3 regions of the Cellulosimicrobium sp. CpK407 genome follow, and region 3 is predicted to be linked to each of the others. Evidence: predicted binding sites of a transcription regulator. Region 3 holds the regulator's gene; each other region holds the start of a gene.
The links. Region 3 encodes Rex, which represses fermentation and respiration genes when NADH is low (regulators of the CRP and FNR family bind a similar motif). Its sites were predicted from a motif close to CTTGTGAANNNNTTCACAAG; they were not measured.
Positions count from the first base shown of each region.

Region 1 (5,703 bases), on a different contig from region 3:
GGCGAGAACGTGCGGATGAACTCCCACTGCTCGGGGTCGTCCGGGTCGCCGTACTCCGCCGCCCACGACGCCCCGGCGAGCAGCTTCGTGTACCGGCGCATGTCGAGCAGCGGGACGCCGACGATCACGGCGCCGAAGAGCTCGGGGTACTGCGTGAGCATGTTGCCCGCGAGCAGGCCGCCGTTGGAGCGGCCCTCCATGCCGAGGTGCTCGTGCGTCGTGATCCCGCGGGCCACGAGGTCGCGCGCGACGGCGGCGAAGTCCTCGTAGGCGCGGTGGCGGTTCGCCTTGAGCGCGGCCTGGTGCCAGGCGGGCCCGTACTCGCCGCCGCCGCGGATGTTCGCGACGACGTAGACGCCGCCCCGCGCGAGCCAGGCGCGGCCGAGCGCGCCGGAGTACGCGGGCGTGAGCGAGATCTCGAAGCCGCCGTACCCGTACAGCAGCGTCGGCGCGGCTCCCGTGCCGCCGTCGCCCGCGCCCGCGACGAGGTCCGCGCGGCCGACGACGAAGTACGGCACGCGCGTGCCGTCGTCGGACGTGGCGAAGTGCTGGGCGACGGTCATGCCGTCGGCGTCGAAGAACGCGGGGTTGGACTTGACGACCTCCGGTGCACCCGCGTCGCCCGGCCGCTCGCCGAGCGACAGGAGCGAGAGCGTCGTGGGCGTGAGGTAGTCGGTCGTGACGAGCCACAGGTCGTCGGAGTCGACGGGGTCGACGGCTCCGACGGCGACCGTGCCGAGCTCCGGCAGGCCGGGGATCTCCGACCGCACCCACGGCGCGTCCGCGGCCTCCTGCCCGACGGCGCCCCCGGGGCCGGCGGCGTCCGGCGGCGTCAGCACGTGCAGGCGGTTCTTCACGTCGTCGAGCACGTTGACGACGAGGTGGTGGCGTGTCCACGTGGCGCCGGCGAGCGACGTCGTCGCCGTGGGCTCGAAGAGCACGGTGAAGCCGCGGTCGCCCGCGAGGAAGTCGTCGAATCGCGCGACGAGGAGCGAGCCCGCGCGGTACGTCGCGCCTCCGACGGCCCAGTCGTCGCGGAGCTCCACGAGCATCCACTCGCGCCGGACGCCGACCTCGGCGGAGTCGGGCACGTCGATCTTCGTCAGGCGCTGTTCGGGCGTGCCGGTGCGCTCGGCGAGGTAGAGCTCGTCGGCGTAGAACGCCTTGGAGCGGTGCACGAAGTCGCGCTCGAACCCGGGCGTGTGCGACCGCCAGGCGGAGATGTACATGTCCTCGTCGGTGCCCTCGTAGACCGTCACGGCCTCGTCGAGCGGGGTCCCGCGCGTCCAGCGCTTGACCACGCGCGGGTACCCGGACGGCGTGAGCGTGCCCTCGCCGAAGTCGGTGAAGACGTACACGGTGTCGGCGTCGATCCAGCCGAGCGAGCCCTTGGCCTCGGCGCGGTGGAAGCCGCCGTCCTCGGGCGCGACGAACCGCTTCTCGACGAGGTCGAACTCGCGCGTGACGTCGGCGTCGGAGCCGCCGGGGGAGAGCTCGACGAGCGCGTGCCGCCACGGCTCGCCTGCGGCAAGCTGCTCCGGCGTCGGGCGCAGGACGCTCGCGCCGTGCCAGACCCACGACTCGCCCTCGGCCGCGGCGAGCGCGTCGAGGTCGAGCACGGTCTCCCACTCCGGGTCGTCGGTGCGGTAGGACTCGAGCGTCGTGCGGCGCCAGAGCCCGCGCTCGTGCTGCGCGTCGCGCCAGAAGTTGTAGTACCGGTCGCCGATCTTCGAGACCTCGGGGATCTTCGCGTCCGAGTCGAGCACCTCGCGGATCGCGCGCTCGGTCGTGGCGAACTCGTCGGCGGTCTCGAGCGTGTCGGCGACCTCGGCGTTGCGTGCACGGACCCAGGTCAGGGCCTCGTCCCCCTCGACGTCCTCGAGCCACAGGTACGGGTCGTGGGGCGCGCCGTCGTCGGGGAGCGGGGTCTCGGTGGGGCTCTCGGGCGAGAGCGAGGGGCTCGTCGTCTGCTCGGCGGTCATGGTCCCCCACCCTACGGCGGCGGGGGCGATGGTGCGGAGGTCACGAGGGGGCCGGGACCTTGGGCCCCGAACGGCCGCGGGGCCTTGCCGCGCCCAGGGGCTTGTGAAAACATTCACAAGTAGAGAGACCGCTGAAGGAGCCGGGGCAATCCGGCCCCGGCAGCACCCGCGGCCCGACGCCCGGCCCGGCCGGGCACCGGAGGGGACGCATGAGCGCGAAGAGCGCCGGCACGAAGGTCGAGACCCGCACCGAGGACACGCGCACCGCGCACGAGATCGACGTCCTCGTCGAGCGAGCCCGCAAGGCGCTCGACCAGTACATGAGCCTCACGCAGGAGGACGTCGACCGGATCGTCCTCAAGGCCTCGGTCGCGGGCCTGCACCAGCACGGTCACCTCGCGCAGCTGGCCGTCGCCGAGACCGGGCGCGGCGTGTTCGAGGACAAGGCGACGAAGAACATCTTCGCGTGCGAGCACGTGCCCAACTCGATGGCGAACCTCAAGACGGTCGGCATCATCGGCCGCGACGAGCTGACGGGCGTCGTCGAGATCGCCGAGCCGGTCGGCGTGGTGTGCGCCGTGACGCCGGTGACCAACCCGACGTCGACCACCATCTTCAAGTCGCTCATCGCGCTCAAGACGCGCAACCCCGTCGTGTTCGCCTTCCACCCGAGCGCGCAGCGCTCGTCGGTCGAGGCGGCCCGCATCGTGCGGGACGCCGCCGTGGCCGCCGGCGCGCCCGACGACTGCATCCAGTGGGTCGAGAACCCCTCGATCGAGGCGACCAACACGCTCATGCACCACCCGGGCGTCGCGCTCATCCTCGCCACGGGCGGCAACGGCATGGTCCGCGCGGCCTACTCGGCCGGCAAGCCGGCGCTCGGCGTCGGCGCGGGCAACGTCCCCGCCTACGTCGAGAAGAGCGCCGACCTCGGCCGCGCGATCAACGACGTGGTCATGTCGAAGGCGTTCGACAACGGCATGGTCTGCGCGTCGGAGCAGGCGCTCATCCTCGACGACGTCGTCTACGACGACGCGATGCGCGAGCTGGCCCGGCTGCACGCCTACCGCACGACGCCCGCCGAGAAGGCGATGCTCGAGCGCCTCATCTTCGGCGTCGAGGCGAGCGGCACCAACTGCGCCGGCGCGAAGCTCAACCCGAAGGTCGTGGGCAAGTCGCCGGTGTGGATCGCGCGCGAGGCCGGCTTCGAGGTCCCCGACGACACGTCGATCATCCTCGCGGAGATCGACGACGTGGGCCCGCAGGAGCCGTTGAGCCGCGAGAAGCTCACCCCGGTCCTCGCGGTGCTGCGCGCGCGCGACACCGAGCACGGCGTCCGCCTCGCGGAGCGCATGGTCGAGCTCGACGGCCTGGGCCACTCGGCGGCGATCCACACGGCGGACCAGGAGCTCGTCGAGCGCTACGGCGCGCGGGTCAAGGCCGTGCGCGTGCTGTGGAACAGCCCGACGTCGCTCGGCGGCATCGGCGACATCTACAACGCGCTGCTCCCGTCGCTCACGCTCGGCTGCGGCAGCTACGGCGCGAACTCGGTGTCGAACAACGTGTCGGCGGTCAACCTCATCAACGTCAAGCGGATCGGGCGGCGTAACAACAACATGCAGTGGTTCAAGGTGCCCGCCAAGACGTACTTCGAGCCGAACTCGATCCAGTACCTCGCGCAGATGCGCGACGTGCACCGCGTCACGATCGTCACCGACAAGGTCATGAGCCGCATCGGCGTCGTCGACCGCGTGCTCGACGTCCTCGCGCGCCGCGAGGAGAAGGTCGCGATCCAGATCATCGACGCGGTCGAGCCGGAGCCGAGCGTCGGCACCGTGAACCGCGGCGCCGAGTCCATGCGCGACTTCGAGCCGGACACGATCATCGCGATCGGCGGCGGCTCGCCCATGGACGCGGCCAAGGTCATGTGGCTGCGGTACGAGCACCCGGAGATCGAGTTCTCCGACATGCGGGAGAAGTTCTTCGACGTGCGCAAGCGCGCGTACAAGTTCCCCGAGCTCGGGGGCAAGGCGAAGCTCGTGTGCATCCCGACGTCGTCGGGCACCGGCGCGGAGGTGACGCCGTTCGCGGTCATCACCGACCCCGAGACGGGCTTCAAGTACCCGCTCGCGGACTACGCGCTCACCCCGACCGTCGCGATCGTCGACCCCGTGCTCACGGACACCATGCCCGCCAAGCTCGCGGCCGACTCGGGCTTCGACGCCCTCACGCACGCGACCGAGGCGTTCGTCTCCGTCTACGCGAACGACTTCACCGACGGGCTGTGCCTCCAGGCGATCAAGATGGTCTTCGAGCACATCGAGGACTCGGTCACGCAGGGTGCGGCGGCCCCGAAGGCGCGCGAGAAGATGCACAACGCGGCGACCATCGCGGGCATGGCGTTCGGCTCGGCGATGCTCGGCATCGTGCACGCCATGGCGCACACCGTGGGCTCGACCTTCCACCTCGTGCACGGGCGCACCAACGCGGTGCTCCTGCCGCACGTGATCCGCTACAACGGCCAGGTGCCCACCAAGCTCACGAGCTGGCCCAAGTACGAGCGCTACGTGGCCCCGGAGCGGTTCCAGGAGATCGCGAAGCACCTCGGGCTGCCGGCCTCCAGCCCGGAGGAGGGCGTCGAGTCGTACGCGAAGGCGGTCGAGGAGCTGCGCGCCAAGGTCGGCATCGAGCCGACGTTCGCGGCGCAGGGCGTCGACGAGGCGGCGTTCCTCAGCCGCCTCGACGACCTCGCCCTCCGGTCGTTCGAGGACCAGTGCGCCCCGGCGAACCCGCGGATGCCGGTCCTGGAGGACATGCGCGACATCCTCGTCGCGGCCTACCGCGGCAGCAGCCGCGAGGTCGTGCGGGCAGAGCGTCTCGCGGCCCACGAGGGCGCGAGCACCGAGGACGGGCAGGCGGCGACCCCGCCTGCCGAGACCGTGGCGGCCGGCTGACGCGACCCGCGACAGGGACCGACCCCACGAGAACCCGGAGCCCGACGGCGCGAGTCCCCTTCCGCCGTCGGGCTCCGTCGTGCGTGGCCTGTGGAAGACCCTCGAGGGGCGTCGGAACCTCGGTAGGTTCTCCGCTCGCGGGACGTCGGTCCCGCGGCGCGCGACGGCGCGGGTCATGGCGACGGCAGGGGGCCGCATGGTGCACGGACGAGGACGACGCGTGGCGAGGGTCTTCGCCGCGGTGCTGGCGGGAGCCCTCGGGGTGACGCTCGCGGCGTGCACGCCGGACGCGGAGCCGGAGCGGCGCGACCCCGCGGTGTTCGCCGAGATCGACGTGCCACCCGAGCTCGCCCCGCAGGAGGCCGTCGTCGACCAGGTCGGGATCGTGCCCGCCGCGTCCGGGCTGCCGTGGATCGTGAGCGGTGTGCGGACGACGCCGGGCGGTGTGCCGGAGGGCGTGGTCTGGACCCTCGGTGAGAGCGGCGCGGTCGCGGGGGAGCCGGCGGTCCTGGACCTTCCGGGCGTGGTGCGCGACCTCGCGGCCGCGGGCGGGGCGGCGCGCACCGTCCTCGCGGGGAGCACGGGGGAGGACGGGCGGACGGCCGGCTTCCTGCTGACCTCGGCGGACCGCGTGGCGTGGGAACCGGTCCGGCTTCCTCCGGAGATCGTGGACGTCCCGTTGACGCACGTCGCCGAGACGGGCGGGACGGTCGTCGCCCTCGGCGTCGACGCGGACGCGCGGGCCGTCCGAGGAGTGCTCGTCCCGA
Region 1 covers NZ_JBGNYC010000034.1:46,197-51,899, reverse strand. The annotation lists gene ABWU78_RS14670 (prolyl oligopeptidase family serine peptidase) at 1-1,982, opposite strand, end outside; gene adhE (bifunctional acetaldehyde-CoA/alcohol dehydrogenase) at 2,192-4,936, shown strand; gene ABWU78_RS14660 (hypothetical protein) at 5,157-5,703, shown strand, end outside.
Region 1: the regulator Rex is predicted to act here: its motif matches at 2,083-2,102, upstream of adhE (bifunctional acetaldehyde-CoA/alcohol dehydrogenase).

Region 2 (5,703 bases), on a different contig from region 3:
GTCGAAGTCGCCGACGGGCGGGCGGGTCGAGTGCGGGGCGGCGCCGGGGGCGCCGGTGGTGTGCGTGCTCACGAGTACGACCTCCTCGTGTCGGGCGGGGGCACGGTCGCGCCCTTGTACTCGACGGGGATCCCGCCGAGCGGGTAGTCCTTGCGCTGCGGGTGGCCCGGCCAGTCGTCGGGCATCTCGATGCGCGCGAGCGACGGGTGGCCGTCGAAGACGATCCCGAAGAAGTCCCACGTCTCGCGCTCGTGCCAGTCGTTCGTCGGGTAGACGGACGTCGTGGTCGGCACGTGCGGGTCGGCGTCGGGCACCGACACCTCGAGGCGCAGCCGACGCCCGTGCGTGATCGACGTGAGGTGGTAGACGGCGTGCAGCTCGCGGCCGACGTCGTGCGGGAAGTGCACGCCGCTCACGCCCAGGCTCAGCTCGAACCGCAGGTCCTGGTCGTCGCGCAGCGCGCGACACACCTCGACGAGGTGGTCGCGGTGCACGTGGATCGTCAGCTCGGCGTGCGCGCCGGGCGGGTCCACCACGACGCGCTCCACCGCCGCCTCGAACCGCGTGCCGCCCTCCGCGAGCACCTCGGCGAGGACGTCGACGACCTCGTCGAACCAGCCCCCGTACGGTCGCGGGCTCGCGCCGGGCATCGCGACGGGCTGGACGAGCCCGCCGTACCCCGACGTGTCGCCCGAGCCGTGGACCCCGAACATGCCCTCGCGCACCTCGACGACCTCGAGCGTGCGCGGCGCGCCAGCCCCGGTCACCAGGTCGCCCGACCTCGGTCCGGAGACCTCCTCGGGCTGCGGCACGGGCGTGCCGCCGCCCGTCTTCTCGTCCGTCACCGCAGCAGCCCCTTCATCTGGAACGTGGGCGTCGCCTCGAGCGCGGCCGCCTCGGCGGCGCGTGCCGCCTCCTTGCGGTTCACGCCGAGCGGCTCGTGCTGGATCTGGTCGTGCAGCGCGAGGATCGCGTTGATGAGCATCTCCGGACGCGGCGGGCAGCCCGGCAGGTAGATGTCCACCGGCACGATGTGGTCGACGCCCTGCACGATCGCGTAGTTGTTGAACATGCCGCCGCTGGACGCGCACACGCCCATCGACAGCACCCACTTGGGCTCGCTCATCTGGTCGTAGACCTGCCGCACGACCGGCGCCATCTTCTGGCTCACGCGCCCGGCCACGATCATGAGGTCCGCCTGGCGCGGCGAGGCGCGGAAGACCTCCATGCCGAAGCGCGACAGGTCGAACCGCGAGGCGCCGGCGGCCATCATCTCGATCGCGCAGCACGCCAGCCCGAACGTCACGGGCCAGAGCGACGCCTTGCGCAGGTACCCCGCGAGGTCCTCGATCGTGGTGAGCAAGAAGCCCGAGGGAGCCTCCTCGATCCCCATGGTGTTCTCCTAGTTCTCTCGCCGGTGCCGGCTGCCGCGGACGATCGGTCGCCTGCTCAGTCCCACTCGAGACCACCCCGCCGCCACTCGTAGACGAACGGGACCGTGATGAGCGCGAGGAACGCGAGCATCGCGACGAGGCCGAAGGTCGCGAGCGTCGCGAAGTCGACCGCCCACGGGTAGAGGAAGACGACCTCGATGTCGAAGACGATGAACGTCATGGCGACGAGGTAGTACTTGATCGGGAAGCGCCCGCCGCCGATCGCGTGGGGCGTGGGCTCGATGCCGCACTCGTAGGCGTCGAGCTTGGCGCGGTTGTACCGCTTGGGGCCGATGACCGCGCTCGCGGCGACACCGCCGAGAGCCAGCACGGCGGCCACGCCCATGAGGACGAGAAGCGGTACGTACGGGTTGGTCATCGCGTACTCCTCGAGTGGGGGCTCGGGACGGGAACGCCCGGGCGGTGTCCGGGAAGACCTCTGGGTGGTGCGAGCGCCCGCGTCGTTGCGGGCCCACCTCGTGGGCTCATGACGAGGGCACCACCCTCGTCAGCCCCGCGATCACGCGGTCGACCCAGTCGCCGCCGCGGGGCTCGTAGCAGTCGGACAGGAGCTTGAGGACGAACCGCATGACCACCGGGCGCGGGAGCCCGTAGCGCGTGCAGATCCGCATGATCTCGGGGTGCTCGATGAGCTTCACGAAGTACCGGCCGAGCGTGTAGTAGCCGCCCAGCTCGCGGCGCATGATCCGCGGGTACGTCTGGAGCGCGCGCTCGCGACCGCCGTCGGTGAGCCGCACGCGGGACTGGGCGACGACGTCGGCCGCCGCCCGCCCGGCCTGCATCGCGTAGGCGATCCCCTCGCCGTTGAAGGGGCTCACCATGCCGCCCGAGTCCCCGACGAGCAGCACGCCGCGCGTGTACAGCGGCGTGCGGTTGAAGCCCATGGGCAGCGCCGCGCCGCGCACCGGGGCGAGCCGGTTCTCCTCCGTGAACTCCCACTCGGCGGGCGCGTTGCGCATCCAGGTGGCGAAGAGGTCCTTGTAGTCGACGTTCGCGGCGGACTGGCGCGCCGGCGTCGAGCTCACGGAGCCGAGCCCGACGTTCGCCGTCCCGTCGCCGAGCGAGAAGATCCAGCCGTAGCCGGGCAGCAGGTTGGACTCGCGCGGCGTGCCGTCCCACAGCTCGAGGTGGGACTCCATCCACGGGTCGTCGTGGCGGGGGGTGCGGAAGTACGTGCGGACGGCGACGCCGATCGGGCGGTCCTCGCGCCGCGCGAGGCCGAGCGCGAGCGCGAAGCGCGACGAGACGCCGTCGGCCGCGATGACGACGGGCGCGCGGTAGGTGACCTCGTCGCCCGCGCGCCGGCCCTTGTCGTCCACGGGGCGGGCGGTGACGCCGACGACGCGGCCGGTGCGCTCGTCGAGCACGGGGCCGGTGACCGCGGTGCGCTCCAGGAGCTTGGCCCCCGTGCGCTGCGCGTGCTCGGCGAGGGTCCGGTCGAACGAGTGGCGCGCGCGGGCCATGCCGTAGCTGGGGTACGACGCGAGGTCGGGCCACGCGAGCTCCCACGAGCGGCCGCTCGCGACGACGCGCAGGCCCTGGTTCCGGATCCAGCCGTCCTCGGCGCGGGTCGGCACGCCCATGCGCACGAGCTCGGCGACCGCGCGCGGCGTCAGGCCGTCGCCGCAGATCTTGTCGCGCGGGAACGACGACTTCTCCAGCAGGAGGACGCTCAGCCCGGCGGCGGCGCAGTAGTGGGCCGCCGCGGAGCCGGCCGGGCCCGCGCCCACGACGATGACGTCGGCGTCGTCGAGCCTCGCGCCCACCGTGCTCACCTCACCGTCCGGTCGTCGGGACACACCTCGTGGTGGTCCACCGTGACCCGGGTCGGGACACGGCGCACCCACGGTCCTTGTGAAGTCGGTCACAATGGACATCGCCACTCTAGTCACTCCCGACGCGGGATGTGTAGCAAGGCGACCCTTCCCTGGGAGATCCTGTGACGAAGGTCCTCCCGCGCGACGACTCCCGACCCTGTGGATCGGGACCGGCGGGCAAGGGGGCCGGAGCGGCCATGGCCTAGCCTCCCCGCGCCGCCGCGGGACGCACGGCGGGCGGCGGGCGCGCGTCGCCGCAGGTCAACGACCGTCGGACGACGCCGCCCGGGCCCGCCCGAGCCGGGCGAGCGCCAGGCTGGCCCCGGCTGCGAGCGCCGCGGCGGTCGCGAGCCACCACGTGTCGACCCCGGTGCGGGCCAGCCCGGGGCCGGTCGACGGCGGCTCCCCCGGGGCGGGCGCCGGGCCGGTGCCCGGGACGCCCACGAGGTGCACCGTCTCCAGCACGCCGGCGACCGAGCGGCGCGTGGACGACGGCGCGTCCGCCGACATCGCGACGCTCACCTCCACCCGGCCCACCTCCCCGGGATCGAGGACGGGCCCCTCCCAGGTCGCGGCGCGCGGCGCCGCGCCGTCCAGCCGGACGTCGAGCCACGCGCCGAGCCCGGTCCGCACGACGGCCGGGTCGACGTCGGCCGCGAGGTCCACGAGGACGCGCGCCGCCGTCGGGCCGTCGTTGCGGACCCACAGGTCGCGCGCGACGGTCGCTCCCGGCACGACGAGCGCGTCCGGACCGAACAGGGACGCCGGGAGGCCCGTCGCCCACGTCGCGCCGTCGGCGCTCAGCCGGAGCGCGTCCTCCTCCCCCGACGCCGCGACCGCGCCGGTGCCCACCGAGGTGCCCGACGTCGCCCCCACCGAGGTGCCCGCCGTCGCCCCCACCGCCGCCTGGCCCGGCCCGGCGAGCACGACCGCGAGCAGCACGCCGGCGAGCGCACGGAGCGGCCCTCGGCCCGCGCCGCGGCTCACGGGACCACCGCCGGGGTCCTGCGGCGCCGCGCGCGCTCGCGCAGTCCCGCCGCGACCTGCCAGGCGCCCCACCCGAGGAGCCCGGCGGCGGCCACGACGGCGACGGTGCGGCGCGTGTCCCCCGACACCGCGGAGCTCACCCACCCGAGCAGCGGGACCGCGTAGACGACCGACCCGCGGACCTGCACGGGGCGGACGGGCTCCGGGTCGGGTGCGGCGTTGGCGTCGCCCTGCGTCGTGAGCACCCGTTCGTCGTCGGCCCCCACCCCGACGCCGACGACCCGGTGGGTGACGGCCTCCGGCCGGCCCGACACGAGCTGGTACGTGACCACGTCCCCCGGCGCGACGCGCGCGACGTCGACCGGCCGGACGACGACCATCGTCCCGGGCGCGTACGTCGGCCGCATGGACCCGGTGAGCACCGTGTACGGCGTCGCCCCCAGCACGAGCGGCACGACGACCCCCACGAGCGCGAGCGCGACGGCGCACCCGAGCGCGAGCACGCCGAGCGCCCGCGCGAGCGGCCCGTGCCGCCGCGTCGCGCCGCGCTCGCGGTGCCGCCCGCCGCGGGGCCGCTCAGCCACAGGAGACCCCCGAGAGCCCGGTGCCCGCGAGGAGCGCGCCGCGGACCGCGACCGCGTTGCTCGGGACCGAGACCCATCCCGACGCGTGGACGGACTGGACGCTGACCTGCAGGATCGTGCCGCCCAGCAGCAGGTCGAGGATCGACTGGAGGAGCCCGCCGAGCAGCGACTCGGTGATGACGAGCTGCGTCGCCGTGGTCTCGGTGGTCGTGGACTGCCCGCCTCCCGCGATCGTCACGCGGTAGCGGGCCGGGGCGGGCGTCGGTGCGGTCCACCGCACGGTCGCGCTCCGCGCGAGGTTGGTGCCCGTCGTCGCGCACGTCGTCCCGGTCGGGGCGGGGATCGTCCCCGCCGACGCCGTCGTCCAGAGCGACCCGCTCGCCGTCCACCACGCGACGGCCGGGCCGCCGACGAGCGCGAGCGCCACGGCCAGCGCGGCGACCACCCGGAGCCGGGCGCCGCGCGTCACGACGGCCTGCTCTCGAGCGTGACCGTCACCGCGACCTGGGCGCTCTGGCCCTGCCAGTCGCCCGGGCTCCCCGCGGGCAGCGTGTAGCGGACGCACACCTGCGTCGTCGCGCCGCGCGCGTACGTCTGCGGACTGAGTGCCCCGGCGGGCAGGGCCGTCCCCGTGCACGTCGCCCCGGGGTAGAACGCGACGGTGGGCCGCACGGTCCCCTCGTAGGCCACCGCGAGCCGGTAGCGCCACGTGCCGTCGCCCGTGTGGGTGACGGCGACCACTCCGTCGCGGGACTGGCCCGGCAGCATCGCCGTGAGGTCGGGGAACGTCTGCCACGACGTCTCGACGCCGAACGAGCCCGACCGCACGTCCGCACCGCTCACGGGCTGCGACGCCGACCA
Region 2 covers NZ_JBGNYC010000048.1:16,599-22,301, forward strand. The annotation lists gene ABWU78_RS17060 (NADH-quinone oxidoreductase subunit D) at 1-72, opposite strand, end outside; gene ABWU78_RS17065 (NADH-quinone oxidoreductase subunit C) at 69-770, opposite strand; gene ABWU78_RS17070 (NuoB/complex I 20 kDa subunit family protein) at 842-1,393, opposite strand; gene ABWU78_RS17075 (NADH-quinone oxidoreductase subunit A) at 1,450-1,812, opposite strand; gene ABWU78_RS17080 (geranylgeranyl reductase family protein) at 1,919-3,220, opposite strand; gene ABWU78_RS17085 (hypothetical protein) at 3,533-4,258, opposite strand; gene ABWU78_RS17090 (signal peptidase I) at 4,255-4,842, opposite strand; gene ABWU78_RS17095 (hypothetical protein) at 4,835-5,311, opposite strand; gene ABWU78_RS17100 (hypothetical protein) at 5,308-5,703, opposite strand, start outside.
Region 2: the regulator Rex is predicted to act here: its motif matches at 3,306-3,325, upstream of ABWU78_RS17080 (geranylgeranyl reductase family protein).

Region 3 (5,703 bases):
GAGCCTCCCTCACCACTCGCGTCACTCTGCCACGGGCCTGGTGACCCGTCATGTCGCCGCTCCGGCGCCGGGACATCATGCCGCGTCCGGCCCCCGTGCGCCGCACCGCGGTCCGGTGACCGGTCCGTCGGGGCGGGGGCCGCGGCGCCGGGCGTTACCGTGAGCCATGCCCACGACCGACCCCCCGTCGTCGCCCGCCTCCGCCCGGGGGAGCGCCGCGGCGCCCGGATCCTGCGTCGTGTGGAGCCCTGAGCTCCTCGGGTACGACTTCGGTCCCGGGCACCCCATGTCCCCGGCCCGGCTCGACCTGACCATGGGTCTGGTGCGCGCGCTGGGCCTGCTCGACGGCGACGGTGCGCCTCAGGGTGCGCCCCGCGTCGTCGGGCCGGAGCCCGCGAGCGACGACGTCCTCGGCCTCGTGCACGAGCCGGCGTACGTCGCGGCCGTGCGCGCGGCGTCGGAGCACGGGACCCCCGACCCGGCCCGTGGTCTCGGCACCGAGGACGACCCGGTCTTCCCGGGGATGCACGAGGCCGCGGCCCGGATCGTCGCGGGCTCCTACGAGGCGGCGGGGGAGATCGCCGCGGGGCGCGTCGGGCACGCGGTGAACGTCGCGGGGGGCATGCACCACGCGAAGGCGGGCGCGGCGTCGGGCTTCTGCGTCTACAACGACGCGGCCGTCGCGATCCGGCGCCTCCTGGACGACGGCGTCGCGCGCGTCGCGTACGTCGACCTCGACGCCCACCACGGCGACGGCGTGGAGGAGGCGTTCTGGGACGACCCGCGCGTCCTCACCGTGTCCGTCCACCAGAGCGGCACGACGCTCTTTCCCGGTACCGGGCACCCGACCGACGTCGGGGGCGCGGGCGCCGAGGGCACGGCGGTCAACGTCGGGCTGCCCCGCCGCACGGACGGCGCGCGCTGGCTGCGGGCGGTCGACGCCGTCGTGCCGCCGGTGCTGCGGGCGTTCCGGCCCGAGGTCCTCGTCACCCAGCACGGGTGCGACGCGCACGGCGAGGACCCGCTCTCCGACCTCGACGTCTCCGTGGACGCCCAGCGCACGGCGCTCGCTCAGGTGCACGACCTCGCGCACGAGCTCACCGGCGGACGCTGGCTCGCGCTCGGCGGCGGCGGGTACGCGATCGCGCGCGTCGTGCCGCTCGTGTGGACGGCGGTCGTGGGGGAGGTCGTGCACCGGCCGGTGACGGCGGGCGAGCCGCTGCCCGAGGAGTGGCGCGCCCGCGTCGCCGAGGTCGCCGGGTTCGACGCCCCGCTCGCCTTCGGCCCGCCCGTCGACGTGCGCCGCTGGAGCAGCGGCTACGACCCCGACGACGACGTCGACCGCGCCGTCGCGGCCACGCGCCGCGCCGTCTTCCCGCTGCTCGGCCTCGACCCGCACTTCGACTGAGGCGGTCGTCCCCCGGGATGCCCGGGGCGTCGTGCGGGTCCGCGCGCCGGGCGGCGTACCGGGGCACGAGCGCGAGCGGGTAGTCTAGGGGGCGGATTTCTCTCGTGTTGGTCGGCTCGCGGCGCCCTCGTGGTCGCCGGGCGCCCCGATCAACCGTGGACCACACGCGGCCGGTCGACCGGTCGCCGACCGACACGCCGCTCGAGCATTGCGAGGACCGTATGGGCTCCGTCATCAAGAAGCGCCGCAAGCGCATGGCCAAGAAGAAGCACCGCAAGCTGCTTCGCAAGACGCGTCACCAGCGTCGCAACAAGAAGTGACGTCGCGCGCGTCCTGACGCGCCGACCCGCCGTCGAGCCCGGCCCCTCCCGAGGGACCGGGCTCGACGCGTCTCGGACGATCACGCGAGGTGGAGCCCTGGCCTACCAGGCCTCTACCTCGCGGGACCAGGGTTCTCTCTCGCGGGGGCGGGGGCGGGGGCGAGGGCGCCGGCTCGGGGGAGCGGGGTGGTCAGAGGCGCGAGATGCGGCGGTCGACGGCGCGGCGGACGGAGCGCAGGACGAGGGCGGCGGCCCAGGCGGCGCCGGCCCAGCTCGCGGTGCGGACGCTGCTGCGGGCGACGCGACGGCGTCGGCCGCGGAACTCGCGGATGGGCCAGCCGACGTCCTGCGCGTGGCGGCGCAGGCGGGCGTCGGGGTTGATGGGGCACGGGTGCCCCACGGCCTCCATCATCGTCACGTCGTTGAGCGAGTCGCCGTAGGCGTAGGACGCGTCGAGGTCGATGTCCTCGCGCTCGGCGAGCGCGCGCACCCCGGCGGCCTTGGCGCGGCCGTGCATCATGTCGCCCACGAGGCGGCCGGTGTAGAAGCCGTCCTCGTGCTCGGCGACGGTGCCGAGGGCGCCGGTCGTCCCGAGCCGGCGGGCGATGAGCTCCCCGATCTCGACCGGGGTCGCGGAGACGAGCCACACCTGGTGACCGGCGGCGAGGTGCTCGTCGAGCAGGCGGCGCGTGCCGGGGTAGATGCGCAGCGAGAGGACGGTGTCGTAGACCTCCTCCCCGATCGCGGTGACCTCGGCGACGGAGCGACCCGCGATGAGGGCGAGCGCGCGGGACCGGATGCGGTCGATCTGCTGCTTGTTCTCGCCGAACAGGAGGTAGCGCGCCTGGTGCACGGCGAAGCGCACGATGTCGAGCGTCGAGAAGAACTCCCGCTGGTACAGCGCGCGGGCGAGGTGGAACGACGACGCGCCGCGGATGATCGTGTTGTCCACGTCGAAGAACGCGGCGGTGCGGTGCGCGGGTGCGGGGGGTGTGCGGCCGGCGTCGGGCGCGGCCTCGGAGGCGGTCGACCCGGGGGTCGGGACGGGGCCCGGACCGGAAGACGTCGCCATGTCCCCACTCTAGGCGGTCCCGCGCTCGGCCCGGGGCCGCGTCCTCGTACCCTGGGAGGCGTGAGCACCTCCGACGCGCCGGCCCCTCCCGTCCTCCTCTACGGCCGAGCGGGGTGCCACCTGTGCGACGACGCGCGCGCCGTCGTCGCGGCGGTGTGCGCCGAGGCGAGCGTCGCGTGGGCGGAGGTGGACGTGGACGCGCCGGACGCGGACCCGGCGCTGCGCGAGCAGTACGGCGAGTACGTCCCGGTCGTGACGGTCGGCGGCGTGCAGCAGGGGTTCTGGCGCGTGGACGCCCGCCGGCTCGCCCGCGCGGTGGGTCGGATTTCGACGGCGCGCGCGGACCTGGGATGATTCCTCCCGGTGGAGCGCGACCGTCGACGAGGACGGTCCCAGGACGACGGGGTGACGGGTGGCTGAGCAGGTAGTCGGTGAGGTGACGGCGCCGGGTATCCCGAGCGCGACGGTGGCGCGGCTCCCGTCCTACCTGCGGGCGCTGCGCGACCTGGTGGCGCGGGGCGTCGCGACGACGTCGTCGGTCGAGCTCGCCGAGCTCTCCGGCGTCGGTCCGGCGCAGCTCCGCAAGGACCTGTCGTTCCTGGGCTCGTTCGGCACGCGCGGCGTGGGCTACGACGTGGACTCGCTCGCGCAGTACATCACCGAGGCGCTGGGGCTCGTGGACGAGCACCGCATCGCGATCGTCGGGATCGGCAACCTGGGGCACGCGCTCGCGAACTACTCGGGGTACGAGCAGCGGGGCTTCCACGTCGCGGCGCTCCTCGACGCGTCGCCGGAGGTCGTGGGCACGCGGGCGGCGGGCCTCGTCGTCGAGCACGTCGACGCGCTGGAGGAGGTCGTGGCGCGGGAGAAGGTGTCGATCGTGGTCCTCGCGACGCCGGCGGCGCACGCGCAGTCCGTCGCGGACCGGGTCGTGGCGGCGGGCGTGCGGGAGATCCTCAACTTCGCGCCGCGTGCGCTGCAGGTGCCCGCGGACGTCGACGTGCGCGGCGTGGACGTCGGCAGCGAGCTGCAGATCCTCGCGTTCCACTCCCAGGCGCGCGCGCTCGCCGAGGCGCAGGACCGCTGAACGACGAGGGGCCGCGTGCTCGCGCACGCGGCCCCTCGGGGCGGCACCCCTGCCGGGGGTGCAGTGTTTCGGGGAACGGTACCGGGGAAGAGTGTCCCGGGAGCCGGTCGTCAGGCCTGCTTGATGGCCGAGACGTCGAGGGCGATCTTGATCTTGTCGCCCACGAGCACGCCGCCGGTCTCGAGCGCGGCGTTCCAGGTGAGGCCGAACTCCTTGCGGGAGATCTCCGTGGTCGCCTCGAACCCGGCGCGCGCGTTGCCGAACGGGTCGGTCGCGGTGCCCGCGAACTCGGTCTCGAGCTCGACCGGCTTGGTCACGCCGTTGATGGTCAGGTCGCCCGCCACGACGAAGTCGTCGCCGTCGCCGGAGATGCTGGTCGACGCGAAGGTCCACGTCGGCTTGTTCTCGGCGTCCCAGAAGTCCGCGCTGCGCAGGTGGTTGTCGCGGTTCGCGTCGCCCGTGCTCACGGACGCGGCGTCGAGCTCGGCGGTCACGGAGGTCGACTCGAGGTCGTCGCCCACGGTGATGGTGCCGGCCGTGATGGCGAGCGTGCCGCGCACCTTGGAGATGCCGGCGTGGCGGACCGTGAAGGCCGCCTGCGAGTGGGACGAGTCGAGGGCGTAGGTACCGGCGTTGAGCCCGGCGGGCAGCGGCGTGGCCATGGGTGCTCCTGAAGGGGTCGAGGGTCCCGGGGGACCGAACTTGGTTGAAGGTTCAACTTCGTACGAGCGTATCAACAGCAGGGGGTGATCCGTCTATTCCCGGTGAGGTGGAACAATGTTCGGCGAGGTTCCACCCCTGAACCCGCCCCCGTCCGCCAGCGCCCGAGGACCCATGACCAGCAACGACGTCGACCACCAGCTGACGACGACCGCCCGCGGGACCACCGCGGCCGCGAGCGCGGAGCCGCGCTGGCTCGACGCCGAGCAGCAGCGCCTGTGGCGCGCCTACCTCGACGGGACCGTGCGCTTCATCGAGTCGCTGGGGCGCGACCACGAGGAGCGGTCGGACGTGTCGCTCAACGAGTACGAGCTGCTGGTGCGGCTCTCGGAGAGCCCGGACCACACGCTGCGGATGTCCGCCCTCGCCGACGGGCTCGCCCGGTCCCGCAGCCGCGTGACCCACACCGTGGCGCGCATGGAGGCACGCGGCCTGGTCCGGCGCTCGGCGAGCACGGGCGACCGCCGCGGGGTCAACTGCGAGATGACGACCGAGGGCTACCGCGTCCTCGTGGCGTCGGCTCCCGCCCACGTGGCCGCCGTGCGCCGGTTCATGGTCGACGTGCTCACGCCGGAGCAGTTCCGGGCGCTCGGCGAGGCGATGGCGGCCGTCGCCGAGGCGTGCAAGGCCGACCGCGACTCCTGACCCGGGTCGCTCCGGGAGCCGCCGGCCCGCGGGTGCCGGTCAGGGCCGGGAGTGCGGGACACTGGTGCGCATGGTCTCCACCATCGTCCACCTCCTGCGCCACGGCGAGGTCCACAACCCCGACGGCGTCCTCTACGGCCGCATCCCCGGCTACCACCTCTCCGAGCGAGGCCACGAGATGGCCCGCCGCGTCGCCGCGCACCTCGCGGGCGAGCCCGGGCCCGACGGCGCGTCCCGCCCCCGCGCGGACCTCGCCGTCGTCGTCGCGTCGCCGCTCCAGCGCGCCCAGGAGACGGCGACGCCCGCCGCCGAGGCGTTCGGGCTCGAGCTCGGCACCGACGACCGGCTCATCGAGGCCGCGAACCACTTCGAGGGCATGACCTTCGGCGTCGGGGACGGGTCGCTGCGCCACCCGCAGCACTGGCGCTTCCTGTGGAACCCGTTCCGGCCG
Region 3 covers NZ_JBGNYC010000038.1:11,146-16,848, reverse strand. The annotation lists gene ABWU78_RS15360 (acetoin utilization protein AcuC) at 167-1,408, shown strand; gene ABWU78_RS15355 (30S ribosomal protein bS22) at 1,630-1,728, shown strand; gene ABWU78_RS15350 (HAD family hydrolase) at 1,919-2,800, opposite strand; gene ABWU78_RS15345 (glutaredoxin family protein) at 2,861-3,154, shown strand; gene ABWU78_RS15340 (redox-sensing transcriptional repressor Rex) at 3,213-3,887, shown strand; gene ABWU78_RS15335 (YceI family protein) at 3,998-4,549, opposite strand; gene ABWU78_RS15330 (MarR family winged helix-turn-helix transcriptional regulator) at 4,722-5,252, shown strand; gene ABWU78_RS15325 (histidine phosphatase family protein) at 5,323-5,703, shown strand, end outside.